One region of the Endozoicomonas sp. Z74 genome, then DNA from elsewhere that is predicted to be linked to it. Evidence: predicted binding sites of a transcription regulator. Region 1 holds the regulator's gene; each other region holds the start of a gene.

Region 1 (10,807 bases):
CGCAAAACCAGTGCGGACTGGTCAGAGCAGGCTCAGGAGCGTGAGAACGATGAAGTGATGGACGCTCTTGGTAATGAGGCCACTCTTGAGTTGCAGAAGATAAACCGGGCCCTGGACCGGATGGATGAAGGGGAGTACGGCTATTGCACAGCCTGTGGGGCCCAGATTCCTGAAGGCAGGCTGGAGGTGATGCCCTACGCCGATCTTTGTGTGGGGTGTGCCGAGTCTAAGGAGGGGGTTTAGCCCCCCCCTTTCGCCAGATTCAGGCGGGTTTGGCGCTGGTGAGGTGGTAATAGGCCTTCTCATCCTGGGAAGAGCCGGATTCAATAATTAATTGCTGGTAACTGTCTGAAAAGCTCTGGACGGTGCCGGGGTTTCGGCTGTGAAAGTATTTTTGCCAGAGTTTCCCCAGTGCCATGGTATCTTCTTCGTCAATCTTCTCTATAGTGATACCGGTTCGGTGGTAAACCAGCCAGGCAATGGCGGTTGCATAGGCCAGGTTGGTGGCCAGTTCATGGTGGGGGTGTGAAAGGAATTCCCTCTGACTGGCCAGTCCACGGACGCTGCTGGATAACTCTGGCTGTGTCCCAAGGTAGTGGTCCCAGATATTGCGATGCATGCGCGGTGATATCTGGTAAATACCAAGAGCCTGGTGGTTGGCGATTTTCAAATGAAAGCCAAGGCCGGATTCCCTGGCAGCGGTGCCCAGAAGCAGGTTCTCTGCTGTCTGGCTCCACATGGCCAGGTGCTTGAGTGTTGGTCGCACCACATAATGACGCAACTCTCTGGCACAGATACCCATAATTCAAAGTCCTTTTTTATTGCTGTCATCGTTCTACCCCAAAGGGGGTGAAACCGCTTTTTCTGCTGGGTGATTTATCTTGAAAATACCAGTTAATGATCGTCTGTGACAGGGTATTTTCCCTGTTCTTATACGTAAAGTGAGCAGGCGATACCCTTTTGGGCAGTGCCCGTTTTATTGTCTGCCAGCAACCCCTTGCGGTAAGGGCTTGTCAGAAGGAAAACAGGCTTGGTGTTGTGCTTAATGGGGTTATCGTATCATTCCGGATATTCTATAACCCCATTAGTCAGGGGACTTTTATCAGTCGCCTGCAAAAGAACAGAGGGTAAAGGTGGGGATTCCTGCCTGATTCAACTTCTCGGAACCTTTAAGGTCGGGAAGATTGATGATAGCGGCTGCTTCCAACGTGGTAGCGCCTGCCTGGCTGATCAGGTGATGGGCGGCAAGCAGAGTGCCGCCGGTTGCGATCAGGTCATCAACCAGCAGAATGCGGTCTCCGGGCTTCATGGTGTCGTCATGGACTTCCAGGGTGGCGGTGCCGTATTCCAGCTGGTATTCCTGGCTCAGGGTGGTGCCGGGCAGTTTCCCCTTCTTTCGGAACAGTACCAGAGGTTTGTTTAATGTGTAGGCCAGTGTTGAGCCGATCAGGAAGCCTCTGGCATCCAGTGCGCCAATGCGATCCACATCTTTATTCTGGTAGCGTTCCACCAGAGTGTCTATGGTCAGACGCCAGGCCTTCGGGTTTTCAAACAGGGTGGTGATATCACGGAAAAGAATACCGGGCTCAGGCCAGTCCGGGATGGTTCTGATCTGGGATTGAAGGTATTCCAGGGCGGGTAGGCGTTGTTCTGTGGGCATGCCGTTTTGGCTCTGTTTCGGTCAATGATGCTCAGTGAGCACGGGGCTCACTGAATCCAACAGGCTACTGGCAGGGTAGCCCTTCAATCCGGGAAAGCTACCTCAGTTCTCCTCAGGCGCTGGTCACGATCTGGGTGGGGTCGATGGTTTTCCCCCCGGCCAGAGAGCAAAGCTCAACGGAGTTACGAATTTCAATTTCCTTGCCAACCGCTGAAATCAGGCCGTTTTTCTGGAACCTTGTGAACACCCGGCTGACCGTCTCGACGGCAAGTCCCAGGTAGTTGCCCATTTCGTTCCGGGACATGGACAGTCGGAATGACTGGGAAGAGAAACCCCGGCGACGGAAGCGGCTGGCCAGATTGATCAGGAAGGTGGCTATGCGTTCGTCGGCGTTTTTCTTGGACAGCAGCATCATCATCTGCTGATCTTCCCGGATCTTCTTGCTCATCAGGCGCATCAGGTGGCGACGCAGTTCCGGGAACTGATCCGCGAGCCCTTCCAGCTGTTCAAAGGGAATTTCACAGATCATGGTGGTTTCCATGGCCTGGGCAGACACTGGGTAAGTGTCGGTATCCATCCCGCTCAAACCGAGAATTTCGCTGGGCAGGTAGAAGGAGGTGATCTGTTCTTCACCTTCGTTGGTGGCGGTGTAGGTTTTGATCGCCCCTGAACGTACCGCAAATACACTGCTGAACGGATCACCCTCGAGGAAGAGGTGTTCACCCTTTTTCAGAGGGCGACCTCGCTTGATGATGTGATCCAGCTGGTCAATGTCTTTAATGCTGAGAGCCAGCGGCAGGCACAAGGAGCTGAGGCTGCAGTCTCTGCAGGCCACATGGCTTGGCTGTCGGACGTTGGGCTTGGACGTCATTGAGAGGCCTCAAAGTCGTATTGGCAAAATCGACTCAATTTTATGAAAATTGTTAACGAAGTGTAAGCTAGGTAAATACGCAAGTGAATAGCGTTAAAGTAGGTGTTTAATGCTATTGTGGAAACAACTTGTGCCAGTACGTTGTCTCCAGTAACACGATTGCGTCGTTTGTTCAGGGCGTCTCGCCTTGGCAAGCTTCTGAACCAGGCTCTTGACGTAAAGCCCCGTCAACTAAGGGGGGCAGAATACACTGGAGCACCGAGCCGACAGTGTCACAAAAGGTGTGCCACTGTCTGAAGTACGTTCGTTTATTTGTGTTGCCCGATTTTGCACCGATACCGCAGGCAAAGCAATGGTCAATGTTTGACTGGGGGGGTGTCGGACTTATGCTCGAATGCATAAGCCCGGAAGACTGAAGGAGTGGCTACTTTTTCGGTAGCTTTCTGGGAAAAGTCAGATGACTTTTGAGTAGCGGGGGATTGCCTCCTGCTTTTCCGTGGGCTTTGGCTGGTTCAGGTAATGATCGAACTGCATGCAGATGTTCCGGATCAGTAGTTTGCCTCTAGGGGTTACCACAATGCTTCGGTCTTCGTTCAGCGTCAGTAGCTCGTCATTGATCATAGGTTTGAGGCGTTCCAGCTCCTCAGCAAAGTATGTGTCAAAGGTGATGCCGAACTGTGTCTCTATTTTACCGGGTTGGAGCTGGAAGTGGCAGATCAGCTGGGTGATGACGGCCTGGCGGACTTTGTCGTCTTCTGTCATCTGAAGTCCCCGGACCATGGGGAGTCGGCCTTTGTCGATTTTTGTGAAGTAGTCTGATTCTTCCGTGGTGTTCTGGATGTAAGTGTCGCCCACCTGGCTGATGGAAGAGACGCCCATTCCTATAAGATCGCAGTGGCTGTGAGTTGTGTAACCCTGGAAGTTTCTGTGCAGGTTTCCGGTTTCCTGGGCGGTGGCCAGCTCATCATCGGGCAGGGCAAAGTGATCCATGCCAATGTATACGTAGCCCTGGTCCAGCAGCTTTTCAGTCGCTTGCTGCAGGATTTCCAACTTGACCTCCGGAGCAGGAAGGTCGTCGTCATTGATCCTGCGCTGAGGCTTGAAGCGGTGGGGCAGGTGGGCGTAGTTAAACAGCGACAGCCGGTCTGGTGCCATATCGATGACCCGGTCGATGGTATCCATAAAGCCAGGCACAGTCTGGAAAGGTAGGCCGTATATCAGGTCCATGTGAACGGACTTGAAAGCCATGGTTCTTGAAGCATCCAGTACTGATCGGACCATATTTTCAGGCTGAACCCGGTTGACGGCTCTCTGGACCCGTTCATCCAGATCCTGAACACCCATGCTGATGCGGTTAAAGCCAAGATCCCGCAAGGTATCCATCATCGGCCAGTCCACTTCGCGGGGGTCGAGTTCAATGGAGTAATCCGAGGTGTCGCCGCTCGTCAGTTGAAAATGCTGGCCGACCTTACCGATCAGGGCGCGCATTTGCTCGCTGCTGAGAAATGTTGGCGTCCCGCCTCCCAGGTGCAGCTGCTCAACTTTCTGCTCGGGAGAATACAGCTTGCTCTGCATTTCAATTTCACGGAACAAATACTCAAGGTATTTTTCCGAGCGGCTGCGGTGTTTGGTGACAATTTTATTGCAGGCGCAGTAATAGCAGACGTGTGAACAGAAGGGGATGTGGAAATAAAGCGACAGTGGCTTGATGGTAGAGGCGCTGAGTTGAGCGCTGGCCTGGTATAGCTCAGGGTTAAAGGTGTTATCAAATTGAACGGCGGTTGGATAAGAGGTGTAGCGAGGTCCCGACTGGTTATATCGTTCAATCAGGTCTTTATCCCAAACTGGCGCATTTTTCATAATCTGTCTCTGGCCGATCTCTCTGGCTATAAGCTTCGGTGTTTTGAAGCGTGCGGCTGTTTTGTCAATGCTGTGCTGCTGTTGCCGAGTTTTGAATGCTCAAACGTAGCAGTCTTATTGATGAATAGCTGTATTTTTTAAAAGTGTAGAGAAAGCTAAACCTGTATTCCTTGATGCGTGTCAATACGGGGCTGCCGAATTGGAATCAGTAGTTATCTGTTTCGATGAAAATATGAACACAGGCTGGAGGGGATTGCATATTACATGGGCTGAGGATGATTTGCGAGTATCAAATTCAGAAAGAAGAGCGCTTTCCGGTTATGTCGGAAGCGGCTAATGATGCGCTATCAATGTCATCAGCCATTCCTGGTGGGGGCCAGGCATGGCCCAGGCGCCAAACAGAATCACCATGATGCCGGCCATATTGCGGGTAAAGCTGGCTTGGATGAACTGGCTGAGCTGGCGGGAGAAGGCGCCGATCAGAAAAACCGCGGGCAGGGTGCCCAGCCCGAAACAGAACATGGCCAGTGCTCCGGTGACCGGTGAGCCCTGGCTGGCAGCCCAGACCAGATTGCTATAGACCAGGCCGCAGGGCAGCCAGCCCCAGAGCATCCCCAGTATCAGTGCGTTGCCTGGGGATTGTATGGGCAGAAGTTTGCTGGCTATGGGTTGAATATAACGCCATAGTTGCTGCCCGGCGCGCTCAAAGTAAGTCAGTCCTCGCCACCACCCTGTGAGATAGAGGCCCATGGCGATCATCATCAATCCGGCAAAATAACGCAGCGCCATTTTCGCCCAGGGACTGAGATCACCCAGAAACCAGCCGATACCGGCCAGTAGAAAGCCGGCCAGGGCATAGCTCAGCAAACGGCCGCAATGGTAGAGCAGCATCAGCCCGAGCACCTGGACCCGGCTTTTACCCTGAATGGAAAGACTCAAGGCGGATGTGATTCCCCCACACATGCCAATGCAGTGGGCACTGCCCAGCAGGCCCAGAGTCAGTGCGGTTATAAAAATGGATAGATCACTCATACTGCTTCCAGATCTTTGTGTGTAGCTCTGTTTAGTGTTCTGGTGTATGCCACCGGCATTTTCCGCTCATGGCTGTTTGGATGTCTCAGGGGTTGACGACGGTTGACTGTTTCTGGTTCGAGTTTCCGACTCCGGTTCGTCAAACAGAATGCTGTGTGCCGGTCCTTCCAGGTCATCAAACTGGCCATCATCCACGGCCCAGAAAAACACTTTGATGGCAAGGGCGACCAGAATCAGGGCCAGGGGGATCAGGATAATCAGGCTTTCCATAGGTCAGAACGATGCTCCTGTTGATTGTCCGGGGTGGGGCTGAGATTGAGCGTCTGCTGTCTGCTGACCGGGTTTCTTTCTGGTTGTGGTTTCTGTCTTGTTGCCTCCCTGCCGGCTTAGCCGCAGAGCATTGCCAACCACAATCAGAGAGCTGAGTGCCATACCGATGGCCGCCATCCAGGGGGCGACCATGCCTGCAGCGGCCAGTGGCAGGGCAGAAAGGTTATAGCCCAGAGCCCAGGCAAGGTTCTGGCGGATGATCTTCCGGGTTCTATGGGTGAGGATAAACGCATCCGCAAGCCGCTCAAGGTGGCCGGATATCAATACCGCATCAGCGCTGGTTCGTGCAAGATCTGAGGCATTTCCCATGGCCATGGAGATATCTGCCCCGGCCAGAACCGGTACGTCATTAATACCGTCACCTACCATCAGGACATGCTGGCCTTTTTGCTGGAGCGTCTGGATAAACGACAGTTTTTCGTCCGGGCTGGTCCCGGACTGCCACTGGGTAATGCCCAGTTCCAGGGCCGTGGCAGCCACCACCGGCTCGGCATCCCCACTGAGCAGGGTGACTTCTTTGCCCATGCTATGCAGGCGGCTGATGGTAGCAGCGGCCTCCGGGCGCAGGCTGTCGGTAATCCGGAACCAGCACAAGGGCTGGTTGTTACGGGCCAGCAGCAGCCATTGTCCTGTTTTGGCCGGTGTCGTCGGGGTGTGTTCGGGGCAGGCAAAACCGGGGCGCCCAATTCGATAACGGGTGCCGTCTATCTCCCCTTCCAATCCCTGGCCGAGATGGTTGGTTACATTATGCGCTGGACTGGAAAGAGGGTCGTCTAAACCGGTAAATGCCCGGGCGATGGGGTGTTCTGAGTGGGCTTCCAGAGCGGCAGCAAACTTTGTCAGCTGCTCTGTAGAGTTTTTCTCCTGAGAGGCTGAACCATTGACGGGGAGCACCTCTGCCAGGGAGAGCTCTCCCCGGGTAAGGGTACCGGTTTTATCGAAAATCACGTGGTCGATGGCCGCCAGTCCTTCCAGAACATGTCCCCGGGTTACCAGAAGCCCAAGGTTGTGCAGATAGCCAGTTGCCGCTGTCAGGGCCGCAGGGGTTGCCAGGGAGAGGGCGCAGGGGCAGGTGACCACAAGTACGGAAAGGGTGATCCAGAAGGCATCCTCCGGGGCAATGCCGGACCAGCCCCAATAGACGAAAATGGCCACCAGCAGGACGCAGGCCACAAACCATCCGGCCACTCTGTCGGCCAGGCGGGCAATGGCGGGTTTGTCCTGCCGGGCCCGTTTGAGCAGCTGAATGATGCCTGCCACCCGGGTCTGCTCTCCCACCTGGGTGATTCTGACTTCAATGGTGTGGTCCACATTCAGGCTGCTGCACAACAGATTGTCGCCAGCCTGTTTTTCTACGGGCATGTATTCGCCGGTCAGCATGGATTCGTTGACACTGCTGGCGCCATGGAGCAGAACGCCGTCTGCCGGGATGGCATCACCCGGCAGTACTCGAACATGGTCGCCTGGCTGAAGGTCGGCCACGGGTACCCGGATAAAACGACCCTCCACTTTTTTCAGACAGCTCGGGGGCAGCAGGTTGGCCAGTGTTCTTGCGGCACGGGCGGTGGCATGTCGGGCCCGGAGTTCCAGGTAGCGGCCGGTAAGAAGGAAAAAGGTGAACATGGAGACCGAATCGTAATAGACCTCACCACTGGCAAAAAAGGTGGCCCAGAGGCTGGCCAGATAGGCACCGCCAATGGCAATGGAGACCGGAACGTCCATCCCCAGGTGGCGGATTCTGAGGTCACGCCAGGCTGCCTTGAAAAAGGGGGCGGCTGCATAAAAGACCACGGGAGTGGCAACAATAGCGCTCATGACCCGAATGAAGTCCCGGTAGTGGTCTGCCATATCATTACTGATGGCGCCGGAATAGAGGGCAATGGCATACATCATTACCTGCATGGCTCCGATGCCGGCCACAGCCAGTCGTCGTATAAATTGCCGGTTTTCCTGTTTGAGAAGGGCTTCCTGCCGGTCGGAGCGCCAGGGAAAGGCTTTATAGCCAATCCGGTGTATTTCCAGGAGGAGGGAACTCAGGGGGAGGGTATCCGGTTGCCAGATAATCTGGGCTTCATGGGTACTGAGATTGACGTTGACTTGCTCAACCCCTTCAAGAGCGCCAATATGGTTTTCCAGCAGCCAGATGCAGGCCGCGCAAGTGATGCCTTCAATCAGCAGGCTGGCCATCCTGAGATTGTCCTCTGGTGCCTGGTGGCTTTCCTTCGGGTTATGATTTCGGTTCTGGTATGGCTGGACAAAGTCTTTCTGGATATCCTCACGGTCGTAGACCAGCAGTTCTTCCCGGAGTCGCGGGCTGACCCCCGAGGCCTGCTGGCCGGTATCGGTGCGGTGCCGGTAATAGCCGTCCAGTCCTCCGGCGACAATGGCTTCGGTGACTGCCTTGCATCCCGGACAGCACATAGGCTGGTGGACCCCTTCCACTTCGGCCTGGAAGACGACGGGCTCTTCGACGGGCAGTGAGCAGTGAAAACAGCGGATATCGGTCATTGGGTTACAGGCGGATAAAGGTTAATCGGCTCGCCCGGTGTTACCACGGTTTCCATGGTGACTTTCCAGCCCGTTTCATAGCCCACCTCAGGAATGTAGGCATCCTGGGTTTCCAGTTGCAGGTAATAGCGCCCTGCTACCAGCTCCTGAAGCTGGCCGACGTATTCCCCACTGACGGCCCGCTTGAGCGTAAGGGTTTTATCCTGCTTTTTGAACACCGGTGACAGAAAACTGAGTGTCAATTGCTCTGGCCACTCTTCCAGGCTTCCCTGGACAGCCACTCGAACCTCTCCAATCAGGTCATCAACGGTCACCGTCGCCTGAATGCCGAGCGTTCTGGCATTGTGGGTTCGGGTCCTGTCGTGATTGATGGCTTTACCGCTTTTGTAATAATCGTCGATCACGACGCTGTCCTGGTTGGAGAAAGCGGTGTACAGCTGGAAGCTCCCCCAGCAGAAGGTGACCAGCAGGATGCCGACGATATACCAGGCCCAGGGTTCCCTGTACCAGGGAGTGAATGGTTCCCTTGCAACTCTCCGCCCGGTAGGGGGGGCGCTATTGGCCGGTGAATTCTGATGCGTCATTGTCATGGGTATCCTTTACTGCCTGGGTACCATAAACCGGCTTTCTGCCGTAACTGCCTCCAGGCCTGGCTGGCTGGAAGTAATGCTGAACCGGATGGTTCGGGTGGTTGGGGCGCCCTGAATAATGGGAGCGTTTACCCGAACCACCTGTTGGTCGACACTGCCTGGTGCAACGACAAATGTCGTTTTGCCGGGCAATCTCAGATTTTCAATGCCTGCTACTTGCACGCTGATCTCATGGGGCTTCTGATCTTTATTGGCAATTTTCAGGATAAAGATGTTTTCAATGCGGTCATCACTGATTTCCCGGTACAGCACATTCCTGTCCCTGAGCACATCCAGCTCCATGGGAACACGGTTGTTCAGGCTGTAAAGAAACAGGCCGATCATCACAGTCAGTGCGGTCACATAGCCCACCAGGCGGGGACGGAGCCAGTGGAACCGGGTTCCTTTGGTTAATGAATTTTCTGTGGTGTAGCGGATCAGGCCCGGGTTATACCCCATTTTGTCCATAATGGTGTCACAGGCATCGATGCAGGCGGCACAACCGATGCATTGATACTGCAGGCCATCCCGGATATCAATACCGGTGGGGCAGACCTGGACACAGACGCTGCAATCCACACAGTCCCCCAGTCCCACGGTTTTGGGATCGACGTTTTTCCTGCGGGAACCCCGCTGCTCCCCCCGCTGCTCATCATAGGCCACCACCAGGGTGTCATTGTCAAACATGACGCTTTGGAAGCGGGCATAAGGACACATATATATGCAGACCTGTTCCCGGAGGTAGCCGGCATTGGCGTATGTGGCCAGGGTGAAAAAGCCCAGCCAGAATACTCCCCAGGGGGCGACATCAAAGGCAAGGACGTCAACCACCAGTTGTCGTACAGGAATAAAGTAGCCTACAAATGTCAGGGCAGTGGCAAAGGCAATGGTGATCCAGAGCGCCTGTTTGGCGGCTTTGCGAAGGAACTTTTCAAGGGACAGGGGTTGTTTATCCAGCTTCATGCGCCGGTTGCGCTCTCCTTCGGTCACCCGCTCTGCCCACATAAATACCCAGGTGAAGACACTTTGCGGGCAGGTGTATCCGCACCAGATGCGCCCGGCAAAGACGGTAAGGGCAAACAGGCCAAAGGCGCAGATGATCAGCAACCAGGAAAGCAGGATAAAGTCCTGGGGCCAGTAGGTAGTGCCGAAAATATGGAACTGCCGGGCAGGCAGATCAAAGAGGACCGCCTGTTGACCGTTCAGGTTGATCCAGCAAGTGCCAAAGTAGAGGAGAAAAAGCAGGGCGCCGCCGGTCATGCGCAGGGTTCGGTAGCGGCCGGTGAAGCTGCGTGTGTAGATTTTGTCGGACTTCTGGTAAAGGTCGATCAGTTCCGGTTCGGTGGTGGTCTGTTGTTTGTTCATTCGGGTTACCGGGTCGGTGACCTGTCACGGATAAAAAGCGGGCCAGGGGATTACCCTGGCCACAGGGGTTATTGCTCTTGCTTTTGGCTCAGGCTGTAAACATAAGCCGATACCAGGTGCACTTTCTCTTCACCCAGGATGTCCTGCCAGGGGGGCATTACCCCGTTCCGCCCTTTCCGGATCGTGTACTCCACCTGGGCCTGGCTGGAGCCATAAAGCCAGATGTTATTGGTCAGGTCCGGAGCCCCCAGGGCCAGGTTGCCGGTGCCATCGGCGTTATGACAGACGGCGCAGGTGGTGTTGAATATCTGCTTGCCCGTGGCGAGGTCATCCTGACTGGCCGAGGTCTCCAGTCCGGACAGGCCCCGGACATAGCTGGCCACCTGTTTTACCCCCAGATCTCCAATGACAGCGCCCCAGGCTGGCATCTGGCCCTGGCGACCATGGGCAATGGTTGCCTTGATGGCTTCCGGAGAGCCGCCGTATAACCAGTCGCTGTCCGTGAGGTCAGGGAAGCCAAAGTTACCTCCGGCATCGGTTCCGTGGCAGAGT
Region 2 (9,768 bases), on a different contig from region 1:
TCACGGTCCGCCGCTTTCACGGTCATGTCAATCAGCCTCAGCACCGCCGGGTGCAGGCCGTCCACACGGGCCGCCAGTTTCGGGTGACCACGGTCAATGGCCAAGGTGTACTGGGTCAGGTCGTTGGTGCCGATGGAGAAGAAGTCCACCTCTTTGGCAAAGTGATCCGCCAGCATCGCTGCAGAAGGCACCTCAATCATGATACCGATCTCAACGGTCACACCCGCCAGTTCCTGTTCTTCCTGTACCAGCTTTTTCACCGCCCTGAACTCATCCAGAGAGCTGATCATGGGGAACATGATCCGCGCACGACCGGCATGGGCCGCTTTCAGGATGGCACGAACCTGCTTGCGCAACATGGCTGGACGGTTAATACCAATCCGCACACCCCGCTCACCCAGGAACGGATTCTCTTCCCGGGGCAGAGGCAGGTAAGCCAGTGGTTTGTCACCGCCCACATCCAGAGTCCGGATGATCACAGGACGTTCTTTGCCCATGGCTCCAAGGATATCTTCGTAAGCCTTGATCTGCTCTCCCATGGACGGCTCTGTGGCCCGCTCCATGTACAGGAATTCGGAACGCAGCAGACCCACCGCTTCAGCCCCCAGCTTGACCGCTTTTTCAGCGTCTTCCAGGTTGGCAATATTGGCGGCGATTTCCACCCGGTGACCGTCTTTGGTGATCGCCGGCTGATCCGCTACTTTCAGGGCGGCATTGGACTCTGCCGTCATCTGCTCCTGCTGCTTCTGACACTCGGTGATGTCATCAGCGGAAGGGTTCATCCTCATAAAGCCTTTGTTGGCGTTGAGAATGATGCCTGAACCATTGTCGTATTGACGGATATCCTCAGGCACATTCACCAGATAGGGAATGCCCAGAGAGCCTGCGAGAATCGCCGCGTGGGAGGTAGCTCCCCCTTCGATGGTGCAGATTCCCACCACCCGCTTGCGATCCAGCGTCACCACCTCGGAAGGCGTAATGTCATCCAGGCAGAGAACGGTGTTTTCCGGCAGCTGATCCATGCCACCCTCAATGCCCATCAGGTGACGAAGCACTCGAAGACCTACGTCTTCTACATCCGTCGCGCGAGCCGCCAGCATGGGGTTATCCAGCTTGCGCATTTCATCGGCTTCCGCCAGGAAGCTGCGGTGCCAGGCCCAGATAGCGCTTTTGCCGGAATCAATCAGCTGTCGTGCACGCTCGCCAATGGCGGGATCTTCCAGCAGCTGTTGATGAGCCACGAACACTTCCGCGTGACCACCGACGCCTTCGCTCTCCATTTTCTCAACCAGCTGCTTCAGAGCCTGGCTGGCCTGTTCAATACCGTAGTCCAGCTGCCCCAGCTCATCACTGACACCCACACCCTCTTCCGGGTAGCTGGGCAGCTCACGAATCTGGTGGTAAAGCTCACCAATGGCCATGCCTGGAGCGGCCTTTACGCCGGGCAGACGCCCATCGGCACCAGCCACAGGCCCCAGAAGCGGTGCTTCTTCTTCAAACGTCTCTTCTGCAGATACCGCTACATCGGAGACTTCTTCTCCCAGTCCGTCCGCAAAGCCTTCAACAATGGCTTTCAGCGCTTCTTCAGCATCCGGACCATGAACGGTGACTTCCAGACGCGAACCCAGGGTAGTCTGCAGCCCCATCAGGGCAGTCAGACTGTTGGCCTTGCTTTCCTTGCTGTTGTCCTTGTTCAGCACAGTCACTTCGCTGGAAAAGCGCCGGACAATCTGGATCAACTGGGCTGCAGGTCGGGCGTGAAGACCCAGAGGGTTCTTAACAACAATCTCTTCGGTCAGGGTAACCGCGTCCTGGCTACTGTATTTGCTTTCAGTGGACATCGCCTTTTCTGGCTCGCCACCAATCACATAGACAGCCTCTTTACCCGCCGTTACTTCGGCACGCGGGTTAAGGATATGCCCGGTCTCTCCCGTAGTGACCATTACGGCCGTCTGCAGACTGGCCGCTTTAGAGCCCACCCGTTCTGCATCAAAGCTCAACAGCTTCTGACCTGCCTCGACCCTGTCGCCTATCTTGACACAGGTTTCGAAGCCTTCACCCCGCAGCATCACCGTATCGATACCCACGTGGATCAGTATTTCGACCTCATCGTCGGTTTTGATCGCCACCGCATGCTTAGAGTCATGCAGCTGGCTGACAGTGCCGGCGCAGGGCGCCAGCACGACAGAGTCAGAAGGGTTAATGGCTACACCGTCGCCAATCAGCCGCCCGGCAAAGACCGGATCAGGAGACTCCTCAATGGAAAGCAGAGTTCCGGATAAAGGCGCAATCAACGACAGCTGGCAGGGCTTGCCCTGATTTTTGACTTCTTGCTTGAAAGTCATGCAGGAACCTCAACATTGGAAAGATCTTCTGTCGCCGGAATGTTTTTCATTTCACCGGCAATGACTTCCGCCTGGGGGCCGACCACAATCTGCAGGTTTTTTTCGCCAATGCGAACCACTGCAGATGCACCCAGGGCCTTGATGCGGGCATCACTGACACCCGATGCATCTCTCAGCGTCAGGCGCAGACGGGTGATGCAGGCATCAATATCCGTCAGATTCTGGTGTCCGCCCAGCACTTTAAGGCACTGACGGGCAAACAGGGCGTTATCAACGATCGGCTTGGCGCTCACTTCCGGTGCCTGCTCAGAAAGCCCGGAAACCTCGATGTTACTCAGGTCTTCAGTAGCCGCAATCTTTTTCATTTCACCAGCAATGATTTCGGCCTGAGGGCCAAGAATAATTTGCAGGTTTTGCTCACCGACGCGGATCATACCGCTGGCACCCAGCCCCTTCATAACCGCTTCATCAGCCACGCTGGTGTCTTTCAGGGACAGTCGCAGACGGGTAATACAGGCGTCAATATTCGTCAGGTTACCCAGACCACCCACCGCTTTGGCAAACTGGCGTGCTTTATAAGCGTTATCCCTAGAAGAGCCAGTACTGCCCTTCACCGCCTCTGAAGCAGCGCCACTCTCATCGTCTTCACGACCGGGGGTCTTCAGGTTAAACAGCTTGATACCGAAGTAGAATACACAGAAGTAGATGGCGCCAAACACCAGACCAATGATGACCAGAGTCCATGGATTAGTGGCCAGTCCCCAGTTCAGGACCATATCAAAGAGACCTGCAGAGAAACCAAATCCACTGAGAACCCCCATGGAGTTGGTGACCACCAGAGACAGCCCGGTCAATACGGCATGTGCCGCATAAAGCGCCGGCGCCATAAACATGAACATGAATTCCAGAGGCTCGGTAATACCGGTCAGGAAAGCGGTCAGCGCAACGGAGAACAGCACACCACCAACCTGGGCGCGACGGTCTTTTTTAGCAGTGAGGTACATAGCCAGGGCAGCAGCCGGCAGACCAAACATCATTACCGGGAAGAAACCGGTCATGAACACGCCTGCACCAGGGTCACCGGCAAAGAAACGGTTCAGGTCACCGGTCACCAGCTCACCGGCGGAATTGGTGAATTCACCCAGCCCAAACCAGAAATAAGAATTCAGTACATGGTGCAGGCCAAAAGGAATCAGGCCACGGTTCAGAGTGCCATAAACGAACTGGCCAATGGCACCGGACTCGGCAACCCCGTGACCGAAGGCATCAATGCCATTCTGGATGGCTGGCCAGATGTGACCACAGGCCCAGCCAATCAACAGCATCATCAGGCCGGTCATAATCGGCACCAGTCGCTTGCCACCAAAGAAGCCAAGATAGGCTGGAAGAGCTACTGCGTGGAAGCGGTTGTAAGCGTGGCCGGCAACAATACCACTGATAATCCCCCCGAAGAAGGACATGTCGATATCAGCATTGATGGTGCCCGTAGTGGCCTTCAGAACGAAGTAGCCAACGGCCCCGGCAATGGCAGCCGCACCGGCGGAATCCACAGACAAGCCTACCGCAATCCCCATAGCAAACAGCAGTGCCAGGTTACCGAAAATGGCACCACCGGCTTCCGCCATGAAAGGTATGTCCAGCAGATCCGGCTGGCCCAGGCGAAGCAGCAAGGCTGCAACAGGAAGCACTGCGATAGGCAGCATCAGTGCCTTACCCAGTTTCTGCAAGTAACCCAGTATGTTCATAACTGTTTAACCATTGAGTCTTATTAAAAGAGCATGTGTCAGAATGTTCGGCCGAATCTTACTGATTTATTTTTTAAAAAAAAATATAAACCCCGACAATATTGATCCAGGTCACTATTCCGCTCACTTGACAGCACAAAAAATCACCAGAAATCACATCTTTATTTTTCAGCATGAAATAATTAAGCTATGATCCCCTTCAACAAACGTTCATGAATCACTCTTTCATTAGTGGACCTTTCATGAATAAACCCTTGATTAATGCGCCCTTGATTAATTAGCGAGAGTGAACAGGCGGAGCTCCAGGACATGCGATTTATACCCCTGAAAGACAAACCATCGGTGGGCCGCTGGGCGGCACAGTATATTGTTCGCCGCATTCAGGCGTTCAACCCAACCCCTGAGCGCCCTTTCGTGCTGGGGCTGCCCACTGGAGGAACTCCCATCCCCACGTACGAGGAGCTGGTTCGTCTGCATAAAGAGGGAGAAGTCAGCTTTGCCAATGTGGTCACCTTCAACATGGATGAATACGTTGGGCTGCCCGCATCCCATCCGGAGTGTTACCGGGTGTTCATGCGCCGCAACTTCTTTGATCATGTGGACATACCAGAGGCCAATATCAACTTCCTGGACGGCAATGCCCCGGACCTTGAAGCAGAATGCCTGCGTTACGAAGAAGCCATCAAAAGCTATGGAGGTATTGAACTGTTCATGGGTGGCGTTGGACACGACGGTCATATTGCCTTCAACGAGCCCGGTTCTTCACTGGCATCACGCACCCGCCTGAAAACCCTGACCACCGAAACCCGGCATGCCAACGCCCGTTTCTTTGATAACGACATTAACCAGGTCCCCAAGCTGGCACTGACGGTTGGCGTTGGTACCGTGCTGGATGCCCGTGAACTGATGATCCTGGCCACCGGAGCAGACAAATCCCGCGCCGTTCAGGCCACCGTTGAGGGCTCCGTCAACCATATGTGGACCATTTCTGCCCTGCAACTCCACCAGAAAGCCCTGATGGTCTGCGATGACCCCGCCACCCTCGACCTGAAAGTTCGCACATTGCGCTACTTCCAGGACATCGAGTCAGAAAACATCAGAGGCTTTTGACATGCCTGCTGACGTTTCTTCATCAAAGCTTACATCCGCTCTGGCGGCTCCTTCAGAAGCGCCCTTTGCTCTGGTCAACTTCAAGGCAATGACCGGGCAGACAGATCAGGAATCCATTGAAGCACTGGTTATAGAGAATGGCCGAATTTCCGCCGTTGGCAAGGTGGCGGAAATAGCGAATGGCTGTCAACAGATTGATCTTAATAGCCTTAATCTAAGTCCTGGGTTTATTGACCTGCAGCTGAACGGCTGTGGCGGCGTCCTGTTCAACGGCAACATTTCTACTGAAGCCCTGGATATCATGCACTCAGCCAACCTCCGCTCCGGCTGCACTGCATTTTTGCCTACGCTGATCACCAGCAGTGATGAGGACATTCACAGGGCCATTGACGTCGTTCGGAGTTATCAAAAGGCACACCCGGAAAGAGTACCAGGCCTTCATCTGGAAGGTCCCTACCTGAGCCTTGAGCGCAAAGGCATCCACAACTCCGCCTTCATTCGCACACCATCAGCCCAAATGATTGATTACTTCTGCGATAACGCCGAGGTAATCAGCATGGTCACTCTGGCACCGGAAGTCTGCCCGCCAGGAACCATCGAACAACTCAGCGAAGCTGGAATTGTGGTCTCCATCGGCCATACCAACGCCACCTGCGCCCAGGCGAAAGCCGCAGAGCAAGCCGGTGCCCGCTTTGCTACTCACCTGCATAACGCCATGAGTCCTCTTGGCAGCCGTGAGCCCGGTGTTGTTGGAGCCATTTTCGACAGTAAAACCCTGGGAGCAGGCATTATTGCCGATGGCCACCACCTGGCATGGGAGAACCTTCGTATTGCCCATCGATTACTGCAGGACCGGCTGGTACTGGTTACCGATGCCACCACACCTGCTGGAACCGATCTTGAGACGTTCGAATTTGCCGGCCAGACCATTTACCATAAGGACGGAAAGTGCACCAATGCCGACGGCACCCTGGCCGGTTCAGCCCTGACGATGATGGAGGCGGTGGCCAACAGCATCCAACAGGGGCTGCCTCGCGATGCGGTGATCCGGATGGCCACCGTGAATGCCGCCCGCGCAATTCATATTGAACAGAAGATGGGAAGTATTACCCCGGGCCAGTACGCCAACCTGACGCTGTTTGATGACAGTTTCACCCTGCATGGCACGGTCAGCGGCGGTGAGCTGAGCCTGAAGCAATAACCCTTCTTGCTACAAGAAGCCATTGAATTCCCCCTGAGAAGCGGATCGCTTTTCAGCTTCCTGAAACTGAGTGGATAACGACAGTGATCGCCAACCTGGATTTTGTCAAAGAACGGAACATTTCGGCCGTCTATAAAGCCATTGTCGATCATGGGTCCATCTCCCGCATCCAAATAGCCAGGCAGTGTCGTCTGGCAGCAGGTAGCGTGACCCGGATCACCCGGCAGCTGATGGCTTCCGGGTTGATCCAGGAACTGGAGCAACAGTCATCGGAGAGGGGGCGAAAAGCCATCTCCCTGAGTACAACCCCCGGGAGGATTCAGATCCTGGCCGCCCGGGCAGGGAGAACGCATCTGCACCTTGGGCTTTGTGACCTGTCCGGTGAACTGCTTGCACGTTATGCCACCCCAATCAAGCCGTTGAATCAGGTGGGATTCACCCAACAGCTGATCAGTGCCCTGCAGCGGTTTCTGAAAAAGCAGGAACCCCATATCCATTGTCTCGCAGGAGTTGGCATCACTACGCCCGGACTGGTGAACTCTTCCAAGGGCATCATCAGCTTTATGCCCCATCTGAGTGTCAGCAATCTGCCCCTTGCAGAGCAGGTTTCCGAAGCCCTTGGCCTGCCCTGCTATATCAACAACTTTATCGCTTCCATGGCCCTGGCCGAGCACCACTTCGGGGTGACCCGCAACTGCCAGAACAGTCTGTTTGTCAGTGTCCACAACGGTGTTGGCGCGGGCATGATTCTGGATGGCAAACTGTACGAAGGCAGCAATCTGGCCGTGGGAGAGATCGGCCATATCCAGATAGACCCACTGGGCCAGCGCTGTTACTGCGGAAACTTTGGCTGCCTGGAGACCATGGTCAGCAATCCAGCCATCGAAGCACGCTGCCATGACCTTCTGGAGTCCGGCGTGCCCAGCAGCCTGCCCGCGGATGCCGATATCAACGACATTTGTCTTGCGGCAAAGGCCGGTGACAGCCTGGCCAGTGACCTGCTCAAGGAAGCCGCCGCCAACCTTGGCCGTGCCATCGCCATGAGTGTTAACCTGCTGCGCCCGGAGCGGGTGGTGCTGGCCGGAGAGATCTGCCAGGCCGACAGTATCATTCATCCGGTGATCAAGAACTGTCTGAAAAGCCAGACGGTTAAAGTGAATGAAAATCTGGAAACCCAGGTTGTCTACTCAGAGCTCTATGACAGCCCATGGTATGGAGGGTTTACTCTGGTTCGCCAGGCTCTGCTGGAACAGGGGCTGGTTATGAATCTGCTCAGTGAGGATTCATAGCTGGCGCCCTTTATCTGGCCAGAAGACTTTGTATAAACGGTAACATCATGTTACAAAGTCCGATACCATCGCCCTGGATACGCGATGTCTGAAAACAACAATAACAATCAGGGCCCGACTCCATGAATCCTCTAGTCTATGCCTTTCCGGTGTTCTTTCTGATGATCTTCATCGAAATCATCGCCACCGTGGTTCGAAAAAAAGACTACTACCGTCTGAACGATGCCATCAACAGCCTCAGCGCTGGCATGCTCAATGTCACCACGGGGCTGGTTTTCAAGCTGGGTATCTATACCCTGATCTATACCCACACAGCTCTGCTGTCATTCCCTGCTGAGGCCCTCTGGGTTTGGGTGCTGGCCATCATCCTTCAGGATTTCTTCTATTACTGGAATCACCGGATGGGCCATGAAATCAATATCCTCTGGGCCGCCCACGCGGTTCATCACCAGAGTGAGGAATATAACCTGACCACGGCTCTGCGCCAGACCAGCACCGGCTTTCTGTTCAGCTGGATTTTCTACGTTCCCATGGCCCTGCTGGGCATCCCACCGGAAGTGTTCCTGACCGTCAGTCTGGCCAACCTCCTTTACCAGTACTGGGTTCATACCCGCCATATCCCCAAGCTGGGGTGGTTTGAATGGATCTTTGTTACCCCTTCCAACCATCGGGTCCATCACGCCAAAAACCGGAAGTATCTGGATAAAAACTACGGGGGTATTTTTATTCTGTGGGATCGCCTGTTCGGCACCTTTATCGAAGAGGATGAACAGTACGAACCCATCCGTTACGGCACCCTTAAACCTCTGAGAAGCTGGAATCCGGTCTGGGCCAATCTGCACTTGTATGTGGATATGTTTAAAGATGCCGTGGCTACCAAAAACTGGACAGACAAGTTGACGCTCTGGTTCCGGCGAACCGGCTTCCGCCCCTCGGACGTGGCAGCACCCATGAAAATGCCGGATATTCATGGGTATGAAGACTACAACCCGGGAACCAGCAAGGCCCTGAAAATATACACCTTCCTCCAGTTCGCGGTGTTGGTTTTCGCAACCACCGGGCTGATCGCCATCAGCCACACAACCACTTATGGTTTCAATGCCCTTTGGACTGCAGTCCTGGCTATAAACCTGATCGGCACCGGCTGGCTACTGGAAAAAAACAAAGGGCTTCGCTGGCTTGAACTTGCCCGCTTTGCTCTGTCACTCATGGCAGTCACCCTGTCCCAAAAGCTCTGGCCCGGCTTCCTGCCACAGTTGAGCTGGCTGATGACACTTGGGTTGGCAGCTCTGTCAATAATCGGCATGATTTTGATAACGGTAGACAGCCCCAATAAATCAACCATCGACCAAAATGAAGTTCAAACATCCTGATCTTTCACTCCATCCTGCCTTCAGACCTGGCAGCTTGAAAGCAGGATGTGTTTTTCATGACATTTTCATTAAGCGAACATTAATAAAACGCCACCCCATACAGATCATCTTTGACTGGAACGGTTAGAACGCCCTCTTCCATTCTCCTGGCGATGGTTTGGTACAGATGAGTGTATTTATCCATGCTCCGGATTTGTGCCTGTTTGGCAAAATCATCACTCCAATCGCCTCTCTTTTGACGATCATCACCATTTTCATCCAGATGAGTAAAACCAAGACTGTGCATCATTTCATGCTGAAAAGAAGGTGCCGAGAAGTCTCCCAGCAGGGTACCCTGTTTCGGGGACATGGGTGCACCAAAACTGCCATTGTGTCCCTCTCCCTGGGGGTGGGAAGGCGTCCATTGTGCTGTTAGTGACTCATCAAGAGGCATAAATGGTCTGAGGGGAACACTGCCTTCAAGGGCGCTGCCGAAGACCCTGACGTAATACGTCCAGTGAATGTTGCGAACCCGCAGCAATGCCTCAATCAGATTGCTTTTTGAACTAAGCCTGTCAATAGCGCTGGAGTCAGACAAGCGGGCGGTGACATCCTTCACATAAGGAACCTGTTGATGGGGGTCAACCTTACTGAAAAAGTTGGTGTGGTAATCATAAAAAGTTCCATTCCCCGTGGCTTTGCATGGTTCTCTATTTTCACCATTGA
Region 3 (10,807 bases), on a different contig from region 1:
AAAAAATCAAACAATGATACGTAGAACTAAAAGCAGCATAAGCCTCCCAACAAAACAATCCGTGGAGCAACCCAACAATGCATACTATTTTTCGATCAATACATATTTTCATATTCACCATAGCTATAACTATTTATGCTGACCACCTCTCTGCTACCCCCCCAAGAATAGAAACCGACATGGTAATTTGCGACGACATTAGTGCTCATCTGACGAATGGAACAATCACCAACCCTTCAAAATTCCAATATTACCTTTGCCAGTCCCGCGGACGAGAAGAACCCTCAGGCCACTCCCATCTATCCCTGACAACACAGCCGCCCCATATTGTTCTTCCAAACCAGAATATCCAGTGGATGGCTCTTGTCGGAATTTCTGTACCCCCTAACCCTGAGCTGAGCACCGAGAGCGAACATTCAAGCCAAACAAACATAGAGGAAACAAATGAAGCAGAGTCTATAACCGGTGGTTTTGCTTCGTACAATGCCGGTTTTACTGGGGAATGGAGAGAAAGGAACAGACAAAATCAGAGAGGCCAGTTAAACCCGGCCTATGAAAATGAACAACCAGAGAGCGAACGCAGCCCCCCACCAGAGCAGCCCCCCGATAGCGTCAGCATTCTAATAGAAGAGGATTCTATAAGCGTTAATGAGGAACAACTTGTTGACGAACTAATTGCAAGTATTGAGGGTCCTGCTGAAATATTTAATTATCAAGACCAAATCAGCTTTTTACTTAGCATGCTACAAGGGGCTGTCTGTGGTGGTCGGCCGGACTTACACCAACCGACACAGAATGTTTTCCCTTTAGCTGACAGAGACTATCAACAGCCCCTTCTTGGCTTGGCTGAACAAATGGTTGAGGCAGGCAAAGCCCAGGGAGGAGAAATTCTGCTAAGCCAGTACAGGCTTTATCGGTGGGTAAACAAGGGATGGTCCGTCTTTACCACTTACCCAAAGTCCTGGGCTGCGGCTGTTTTCGCAGCCACTTTTTTCTCCCAACTTTGGGCTGATCCGGTTAAAGAGTCCGTTTTTTCCTACAAAAAAGACCCTGAGTATAGCTTCACCGGGTGTGACACCTTTGTTTTAGTCGAAGTTATCGAATGGCTGGAAGATGCTTATAAGCACGGTATTCTTTCAAGAAAATTTACCCCCCTGGATTCCATTAAAAGTCTGGATAACGACATTGAGCAAATGAAAACCATTAATATATCGTTCCAGACAACAGGCCAGATGCATGAATTCCGGAACTGCCAGTGTCCCGATGACAACCGGGGAAGAAGGATGGCTGCCAATTTTCTTGACTGCCTTGTCCAAATATATGTACTTCCTGAAGTATTCCTGATTGATCTCAAGAGAAACGCACATTATCAACTGGATAGTTCAATGCCCGACCACATAGCAATACAAGGTCGGTTCATTGAGTTCTATAAAGGTAGAGACGATATAACATCGGAGCAAGAAGCCAGCCGCTGTATATGCCTTCCTGGAGAACCGGTTGCCACAACCGCATCAGAAATTGGGGGAAGCATTCTGTCAGGCCTGGTCACATCCGGTATAATGACCGGCGGCTTCCTGATTCTCGTAGGCATTGTAAAAGGGGTTACTACTCTTATGGAGTACTGTACGAAAACAGTACCTCATCACCATGTGAATAATCTATAAGCTCTCAGCAGTTATGAAGTGGGCTCTGCATCAGGCCGTTTCCACAGAGCCCACCATAAAGAACCCTCTAAACATTCTCGTATGCTGATGACTCTAGTCCTGCCTGAATCAGCAACCCCAAGCATGCCCCCCCCATCACACTGACGAATCGAAAGCCACTATGAAGCTTTGCTATAGCTCACCCAGTGCAAGTACAGACACAAAGCCCAGACACCCTGTAAAGAGCTTTATACTCACCCTTTTATTCTTGCCTGGGCTTTGCAGCAGCGCTGTAGTAGTACGCATTACCACAGAATGGTGCGACCCTATCGAGGAGTATTACAACGCCGAAACCCGTGCAATCGTTCGACCAGACGACCCTGACTGCTACTACCCAACCATCCTCTGCGAGTTCAGCTCTCCCAATGAAGGTATATCCGGCTACCGGCTCTGGCGGCATGAAGTAGGCAACCACAACGATATTCCGATTGGCGTAATGACTATTTACCAGCTACACGGTTACGCTATTTCTATCTTACTATTTCCACCTCACGATCATCATGGCTTGACCAACTTGGCGGTTGCAGAATCAGCCACACTCCCCGCTACGCTAACCACCTTAATTCAAGAAAACATACAAGCCATTGAGGGCTTGCCAGCTGCAGACGGCCCACTGACACTGACCCACCCTCCAGCGCCCCAATGCCTGGTTCGTATTGAGAACGAGCTGTGCCAGGTGCAAACCAAACTTAGAGAGGCAACAAAGATTATTGAGAACACTCAAAACCGCATCCACCCATCCCACACACCCCGCCCTGATATCGATTCAGAGACCGGTGACACTTCCTCAAAAAAAAGACGACGGATAAAGAAGCTCACCAAGCTTAAGGGGGCAGCCTGGAAGCACGCTAAATCATTTTCAGCCATCGCTGGGGTGTTTATGTTAACCACTCCCCTTTGGAGAGCCTACGTGTATGGAACATCATTAAGAAAATCGGTCGCTGAATACCAGGCCTCTCCTCCATGGAACTTCAAAGGGTGCGAAACTGAGTTTATAGTCAGCACTACCGAACTGGTCGTTGACCTTGCCAGACAAAAAATAATTACTGAAGTACCAACTCTACCCGTCACATTTAATCAACTGCTCAGTTTGACCCACCCTGAGTCCAGCGATACTTCAACCTTTAAGGTAACCGGGTATTTTCATCGATTCAAAACCAGCAGTGATCAATGCCGCTGCCCCTTTTGCCCGGAGTCAAACATATACAGCCATTCACAATTATCTAACTGTTTGATAGACGTTAACCTTCAAAGAGACGTTTTAGGCATTGACCTCATGAAACTGATGAGCCACAACCGTGACGCCCCTCTTCCCGAACAACTCCTGCTTTCCGGCTATTTCGATCAATTTGACACCCTGGCAGGCACTAACACAACCACTTGCGGCTGCCAGCCCTGCCCAAAGATAGAAACCGAATCCTCAAAAGAACGAACCGAAGGCGTTTGCAGCCTGGCAGACCTTGGAACTGTCCTTGTCTTAACGACCCTGGTTTATACCGTCATCTTGATCGTTTCTTATTGCCGTCGCTGATATCAATAGGCTGCCACAATACCACGCCGGTCAAACTCTGCCTTGATGGCATCCAGCTGCTCAGTGGTTGGAGGCGTTACCGCTTCCAGCTCATAGGTGTCATTGAAAGCATCCCACTTATGAACCCCCAGACTGTGATAAGGCAAGATCTCCACTTTTTCAACACAATCCATTTTCTCAACCATATCCGCCAGCATGGCCGCATACACAGGGTCAACCGTATAACCCTCCACCACCACATAGCGAATCCAGGTAGGCTTTTTCAACTCCTGCAGATAGAGGGCAAAATTGCGCGTGTACTGCCCGGTGACATAGGTCAACTTCTGGTGCATCTGCTCATCCATATGCTTGATATCCAGCAACACCAGATCTGTAAATGACAGCAGCCGCTCAATTTCCGGAGTAATATGCTTGGCAAAGCCATTGGTATCCAGGCAGGTATGAATCCCTTCTTTCTTCAACGCTTCAAACAGATCCGCCACAAACTCAGCCTGCAGCAGAGGCTCGCCTCCTGTCACTGTCACACCACCGGTGAGAAAGTTTTTGACCTTAAGGATTTTTTCCAGCACCTGCTCATGACTGAGCATCTCACCGCCTTCACGAAGATCCCAGGTATCCCGGTTGTGGCAATAGCGGCAACGCATATGGCACCCCTGCATAAACACCACAAAGCGGATGCCTGGCCCGTCTACGGTTCCAAAAGAGTCCGTGGAATGCACGCGCCCAAGGGACATGTCTTTTCTCCTGATACTGCAACCAGAAACAGCATCAACGGCTTCTGGTGATCAAACGACGATTGTTAAACGCAAAAAGGCCAGCATAGCTGGCCTTTTCCCTTCAGCAATCTGTAATCTTACAGGCTGCCGGTGAAGGTACGGGTGATGACATCACGCTGCTGCTCTGGAGTCAGAGAGTTGAAACGCACAGCGTAACCGGAGACCCGAATGGTCAGAGAAGGATACTTCTCAGGGTTTTCCATGGCGTCTTCCAGCATTTCGCGGTTCATCACGTTGACGTTCAGGTGCTGCCCGCCTTCATGAGCCTGCTCATTATGGAAATAGCCATCCATCAGGCCCACCAGGTTCTTGCGACGACCGTCTTCATCTTTACCCAGCGCCTTGGGAACAATGGAGAAGGTGTAGGAAATACCGTCTTTGGCATAAGCAAAAGGCAGTTTCGCCACAGAGCTCAGGGAAGCAACCGCACCACTGGTGTCACGACCATGCATCGGGTTGGCACCTGGACCAAATGGCTGGCCGGCACGACGACCGTCAGGGGTGTTACCGGTCTTCTTGCCATATACCACGTTAGAGGTAATGGTCAGAATGGACTGGGTTGGAACCGCATCACGGTAAGTCTTGTGAGAAGCCACTTTCTTCATGAACGACTCAACCAGCTCACAGGCAATGGCGTCCACGCGCTCTTCGTTGTTACCGAACTTGGGATAATCCCCTTCGATCTCGAAGTCAGTAGCGATACCGTCTTCATCACGAACCGGCTTCACCTTGGCGTACTTGATGGCAGACAGAGAGTCCGCAGCAACGGACAGACCGGCAATACCACAGGCCATGGTGCGATATACATCACGGTCGTGCAGAGCCATCAGGGCCGCTTCATAGGAGTACTTGTCGTGCATGTAGTGGATGCAGTTCAGAGCTGCAACGTACTGGGCTGCCAGCCAGTCCATGAAGTGATCCAGGCGGTCACGGACAACGTCATAATCCAGCACTTCATCCATGATAGGCGTTTCTTTCGGCCCTACCTGAATCTTCAGCTTCTCATCCACGCCACCATTGATGGCATACAGCATGGTTTTGGCCAGGTTGGCACGGGCACCAAAGAACTGCATCTGCTTACCGATCACCATGGGTGATACACAGCAGGCGATGCCGTAGTCATCACTGTCCATGTCAGGACGCATCAGGTCATCATTTTCATACTGGATAGAGCTGGTATCAATGGATACCTTGGCACAGTATTCCTTGAAGCCCTGAGGCAGCTGTTCAGACCAGAGTACAGTGATATTGGGTTCCGGAGAAGGCCCCATGGTGTACATGGTGTTCAGGAAACGGAAGCTGTTCTTGGTGACCAGGGTACGTCCGTCCACCCCCATACCACCGATGGACTCAGTGGCCCAGATAGGGTCACCGGAGAACAGCTGGTCGTATTCAGGGGTTCTCAGGAAGCGAACCATGCGCAGCTTCATGACAAAGTGGTCAATCATTTCCTGAGCATCGGTTTCAGTAATGTTACCGGCCTTCAGGTCACGCTCAATGAAGACATCCAGGAAGCTGGCCACACGCCCCAGGGACATGGCTGCACCGTTTTGGGACTTAACCGCTGCCAGGTAGCCAAAGTAAGTCCACTGTACCGCTTCCCTGGCGTTGGTGGCAGGCAGACTGATATCAAAACCGTACTTACCGGCCATATCCTTCATCTGCATCAGGGCACGGATCTGCTCCATGATCTCTTCACGCAGCTGAATTGTCCGCTCCAGGGTTTCGCCGGTTTCCAGAGCACTGTCCAGGCTGGCGTGCTGCTGCTTTTTGTCGGCGATCAGGCGATCAACACCATACAGGGCGACACGACGGTAGTCACCGATAATCCGGCCACGACCGTAGGCATCGGGCAGACCGGTGATAACACCAGACTTCCGGCAGGCACGGATAGAAGGAGTGTAGGTATCAAAAACGCCCGCATTGTGAGTTTTGCGGTAGTCAGTAAAAATCTTCTTGACCTGGGGATCCAGCTGACGGCCATAGACTTCACAGGAAGTCTCCACCATACGGATACCGCCATTAGGAATGATGGCCCGCTTCAGCGGTTTGTCCGTCTGCAGACCAACGATGGTCTCCAGGTCCTTGTTGATGTAGCCGGCATCATGGGAGTTGACGGTGGAAGGCAGGTCGGTATCAAAGTCCAGAGGCGCGTGGGTGCGGTTCTCTTCCTTGATACCCTCCATCACATCCGCCCACAGCTTATCTGTGGCTTCAGTGGAACCGGCCAGGAATGCATGGTCACCTTCGTACGGGGTGTAGTTCTTCTGGATGAAGTCCCGAACGTCGATACTCTCAGACCAGTCACCCAGCGTAAATCCTTCCCAGGCAACGGGCAGCTCATTGGTAGTTACAGTCATACTAAGAGGCTCCTTGAGATTGGAGAAATCTTTTGAAATGCTGTTGTCGGGTCAGTCAGGCTTCTACGGATAGCTTTAACATCAACTTGATCTGCGTCAATGTAAGAAAAGGTCTGTCGGCGTATCGTTTTAACTGTCAAACGGACACATCTACTGGCCTGGTTCGGTGTCACCGTGCTCTTTAAGCCGACCCGGTGAAGTAAAATAATCGCAGTCAAAGTATCGCATATAGGGCAATCCCACTATCAGTGCTAATACTTATTCATTATTAAAGTAGAAACCTCACCCAACAAAATCTACCAATACAAACAAAACCCAAACACCTTCCCACCCTCTCGGATGAACAGAATTAGTTATTAACAATAAACAGACATTCAAAAATATTATGAAAGCAACGTCAGGCACTGGTTTTTGAATGCTATGCTTTGATCCAATTATTTCTAACACCTTTTTCTGCATTAATAACAACGCTCTTCGGAATACTCTTTTTTAAGGTGAAAATGGGATTCAAAACCCACGAACTGAGAGCAACCGAAAGTATCAACCCGATCAGACAACTTTAACGTTAATTTGAGATATGTTTTTAAGTACTGTTACCTATTCATCCCCTAAATGGGTTTGTCTACCATCGTGTAACAAATAAAGACATCCTCAGTATTCAGGAAAGATCCAAACTGGAGCTCCCCATGAGCAAGTACATTTACACAACTATTTATGAGCAATTCACCGGATTAAAGCCCCCCGAACCCAAAAATCACAAGCCACGCCGAAGAAGAGGTTATGGACACCCTTATCGTATGCGCCTGAATATGCAGGAAGATGAGTGCCATAACGAAAATGAAAACGATGTAATGCCGGGTGAAAACGACCGGGATTATGCCGAGCAGCCACCGGTAGCCAGTTTTCAGCCATCCATGGGCAATAAAGCACCGGTTCGCCGGTTTTCAGCTCAACGGCATCAGAGTGCACTCCCCGCCGGGAACAGCATTATGGCGACTCCGCCCATGAGCGATGAGCCAAGACCCCGGAAAGGGCCAGAACCCAAGGTTACGTACAAAAAGCGCAGACACTACAACCAAGCCTGAATTCAACAGGCTTATACACAATCGGTCATACATTGACAAACCCCATGACGGAACGGATACCGGGAGCCCCTCCCATCTCAATGTTTTTTTGATTGGCTCAGTTTGGAAGTGATTAACGCGCCAGAGTGATTATTGTCAGCTCTGGCGTGTTTTTATTACTTTTTTTCTTAGAAAATGATTTTAATAGAGGCGAGCAGTATTTGAGCTGAAAGAGCAAGACAAACGATTGCAACTCATGCTTTTCAATCCACTCTATTTATCAAATAGCTGTCGTAATCTGGAATCTGCCGATTGTGTGACTGAGCCAGCAACTGTGATGAAAAAATATAATCTGCAGAACTCTGATTACAGGCCACGGGGATATTCCATACCGCCGCAATACGCAACAAAGCTTTTACATCGGGATCATGGGGCATAGGCTCAAACGGATCCCAGAAAAACACCAGAAGATCCAGCTTACACTCCGATATCAGTGCACCAATCTGCTGATCACCTCCCAATGGACCGCTGATGAACTTATTCACTGGCATGGCCAGCTCTTTTTCCATCAAAGAACCCGTGGTACCCGTTGCAAATAACTCATGCCCTTTGAGACAGTTTTTATGTCTTAATCCCCAGGCAACCAGCTCTCCTTTTTTATTATCATGGGCAACCAGAGCAATCCGCTTTTTTTCTGAAACTTTATACTCTTTATAAATCATAAAAGACTCCCGAACAGAAAGAATAACCGTAAAAATGGATAGCAAAAACCTGGGAGCAGGTTCAAATATCACAAAAAGAGGCATTATGTTCCCTGAGCAAGGGCTTGATCAAGCAGATCCAGAGGAGGCTGACTGCTTTTTAAACATAACAATGACGGGACTCAATTCAAGGCTTATCGACGGGGAAATCACTCCCGCGCAGGAACGCGGGAGTGAAATAGGGAGAAAACCCTGAGACCAGGGTTCAGGAAAGGTATTTGATCATCACACCGGCAGCCACAGCGGAGCCGATGACACCCGCCACATTTGGCCCCATTGCATGCATCAACAGGAAGTTCTGAGGATTCGCCTCCAATCCAAGCTTGTTGGAAACCCTGGCGGCCATAGGAACGGCCGACACGCCAGCAGAGCCGATCAGAGGATTCACCTGGGTGGCTGAAAGACGGTTCATCAATTTGGCCATCAAAATGCCGCAGGCAGTCCCAATACAGAAAGCCACAACCCCAAGGGCCAGGATGCCCATGGTTTCCGGCTGCAGGAACTTATCCGCCACCAGTTTGGAACCCACGGACAGCCCCAGGAAAATGGTAGTGATATTAATCAGAGCATTCTGCGCCGTGTCCGACAAACGCTCTACCACACCACACTCCCTCATCAGATTGCCAAAGCAGAACATCCCCAGCAGCGGCGCGGCATCGGGCAACAGAAGCGCCACCAGCACCAGCAGCAGAACGGGAAAAGCGATTTTCTCCACCCGGCTGACCGGCCGGAGCTGAGTCATCACAATCCTTCGCTCTTCCTCGGTGGTCAGCGCCTTCATAATCGGGGGCTGAATCAGCGGCACCAGAGCCATATAGGAATAAGCCGCTACTGCTATAGCCCCCAGGAGGTGCGGAGCCAGTACGCTGGAAACATAGATGGCCGTTGGCCCATCCGCCCCACCGATAATGCCAATGGCCGCCGCATCCGTCAGGCTGAACGACATGACACCGGTATAATTCAGCAAAATCGCACCAAACACGGTGGCAAAAATGCCGAACTGGGCGGCTGCCCCAAGAAACAGCGTTTTCGGATTCGCCAGGAGGGGGCCGAAATCAGTCATCGCCCCTACCCCCATAAAGATCACCAGAGGCGCCACACCGCTGGCAATGGCCACCGTATAAAACTGGTAAAGAACCCCATTGGAATACCCGGCATCGGCCACCGCATACTCAACCATGGCCCGAGTCGCGGATCCCGCCTCCGAATAAAGCCCATACAGCTGATCATACGACGCCGATTGACTGCCTAAGGCATCGGCAATGGCCTGCAGGACAACCGGGTTGGCCTGATGCAAAGCCTGCTCTACGGCAGAATAGGCAAGCCCGGCCTCCGGTATATTGGCCAGTATGCCGCCAAAACCAATGGGCACCAACAGCAGTGGCTCAAACCGCTTGCGGATGGCCAGGTACAACAACCCAAACCCCACCAGCATCATGATCAACTGCCCAGCGGTCAGGTTATATAGCCCGGAGCCCTCCCAGAGCATCAACAGCTTATCCATGGGATCTCCTTATCAAGCCAGTGCCAGCAGCGTATCACCCACCGCAACACTGTCGCCTTCACGAACGCTAACCGATGCCACACGGCCTGTCCGGGGTGCCCGGACTTCCGTTTCCATTTTCATGGCCTCCAGAATCAGCACTACATCCCCTTCCTGAACCTGCTGACCGGAAGCCACATTCACCTTCCAGATATTACCGGCCAGAGGCGCTGGCATGGGTTCCCCCTGTTCATCCGCAACAGGGTTAGCTGCCGGTGCAGTGGAGGTTGTTGAAGCGACCTGGGTAACCTCTCCCCCTTCGGCAACCTCTACGGTGTATAGACTGCCATTGACCTTGACCGTGTAGACGCAGTTTTCACTGGCCGCCGGGGAAGCCGTTTTGGCAGGTACTTCAACCGCAGGCTCAGAACCCGGCACCGGCTCAAAGGCATCCGGGTTGCCCCGATTTTGCAAAAACTTCAGGCCAACCTGGGGGAACAGGGCATAGGTCAGAACATCATCCACTTTATTCTCTGCCAGGGTCAGCCCTTTCTCACTGGCCAGCCCCTCCAGCTCATCCGTCAATCGGTCAAATTCAGACTCCAGCAGATCGCCTGGACGACAGGTAATAGCTTCCCCTCCCTCCAGCACTCTTTCCTGCAGCGCGCTGTTAAAAGGAGCAGGCGCAGCGCCATACTCACCTTTCAAAATTCCCTGGGTTTCCTTGGAGATGGTTTTGTAACGCTCACCGGTCAGGACATTCAACACCGCCTGGGTACCGACAATCTGTGAGGTAGGCGTCACCAGAGGTATAAAGCCAAGATCTTCCCTAACCCGGGGGATCTCTTTTAATACCTCATCAAACTTGTCACTGGCCCCCTGCTCTTTCAGCTGGCTTTCCATATTGGTCAGCATGCCTCCGGGCACCTGGGCGATGAGAATCCGCGAGTCTACCCCCCGCAGCTGGCCTTCAAATTTCGCGTACTTTTTGCGAACCACCCGAAAATAAGCGGCAATCTCCTCCAGCTTATTGAGATCGAGCCCGGTATCACGTTCAGTTCCGGCCAGGGCTGCAACAATGGCTTCCGTTGGTGAGTGACCATAGGTCATGGACATGGATGAAATGGCG

The links. The regulator FNR, encoded in region 1, switches genes on or off when oxygen is low (the NO sensors DNR and NnrR bind a similar motif). The targets are predictions, from matches to a motif close to TTGATNTANATCAA.
Region 2: the regulator FNR is predicted to act here: its motif matches at 4,192-4,205, upstream of nagE (N-acetylglucosamine-specific PTS transporter subunit IIBC).
Region 3: the regulator FNR is predicted to act here: its motif matches at 6,457-6,470, upstream of pflB (formate C-acetyltransferase).

What each region holds. Positions count from the first base shown of each region.
Region 1 is NZ_JBLYZI010000013.1:49,478-60,284, reverse strand. It holds gene ACNRUY_RS05980 (TraR/DksA family transcriptional regulator) at 1-243, shown strand, start outside; gene ACNRUY_RS05975 (hypothetical protein) at 263-802, opposite strand; gene ACNRUY_RS05970 (adenine phosphoribosyltransferase) at 1,103-1,660, opposite strand; gene fnr (fumarate/nitrate reduction transcriptional regulator Fnr) at 1,773-2,531, opposite strand; gene hemN (oxygen-independent coproporphyrinogen III oxidase) at 2,985-4,391, opposite strand; gene ACNRUY_RS05955 (sulfite exporter TauE/SafE family protein) at 4,725-5,423, opposite strand; gene ccoS (cbb3-type cytochrome oxidase assembly protein CcoS) at 5,490-5,693, opposite strand; gene ACNRUY_RS05945 (heavy metal translocating P-type ATPase) at 5,697-8,261, opposite strand; gene ACNRUY_RS05940 (FixH family protein) at 8,258-8,845, opposite strand; gene ccoG (cytochrome c oxidase accessory protein CcoG) at 8,861-10,255, opposite strand; gene ccoP (cytochrome-c oxidase, cbb3-type subunit III) at 10,324-10,807, opposite strand, start outside.
Region 2 is NZ_JBLYZI010000123.1:3,695-13,462, forward strand. It holds gene ptsP (phosphoenolpyruvate--protein phosphotransferase) at 1-2,345, opposite strand, end outside; gene nagE (N-acetylglucosamine-specific PTS transporter subunit IIBC) at 2,342-4,090, opposite strand; gene nagB (glucosamine-6-phosphate deaminase) at 4,400-5,200, shown strand; gene nagA (N-acetylglucosamine-6-phosphate deacetylase) at 5,202-6,401, shown strand; gene ACNRUY_RS23170 (ROK family protein) at 6,485-7,690, shown strand; gene ACNRUY_RS23175 (sterol desaturase family protein) at 7,813-9,063, shown strand; gene ACNRUY_RS23180 (hypothetical protein) at 9,143-9,768, opposite strand, start outside.
Region 3 is NZ_JBLYZI010000008.1:64,237-75,043, reverse strand. It holds gene ACNRUY_RS04005 (hypothetical protein) at 78-1,664, shown strand; gene ACNRUY_RS04000 (hypothetical protein) at 2,140-3,234, shown strand; gene pflA (pyruvate formate-lyase-activating protein) at 3,237-3,968, opposite strand; gene pflB (formate C-acetyltransferase) at 4,088-6,370, opposite strand; gene ACNRUY_RS03985 (hypothetical protein) at 7,057-7,455, shown strand; gene ACNRUY_RS03980 (methylglyoxal synthase) at 7,698-8,156, opposite strand; gene ACNRUY_RS03975 (hypothetical protein) at 8,191-8,391, shown strand; gene ACNRUY_RS03970 (sodium ion-translocating decarboxylase subunit beta) at 8,401-9,699, opposite strand; gene oadA (sodium-extruding oxaloacetate decarboxylase subunit alpha) at 9,712-10,807, opposite strand, start outside.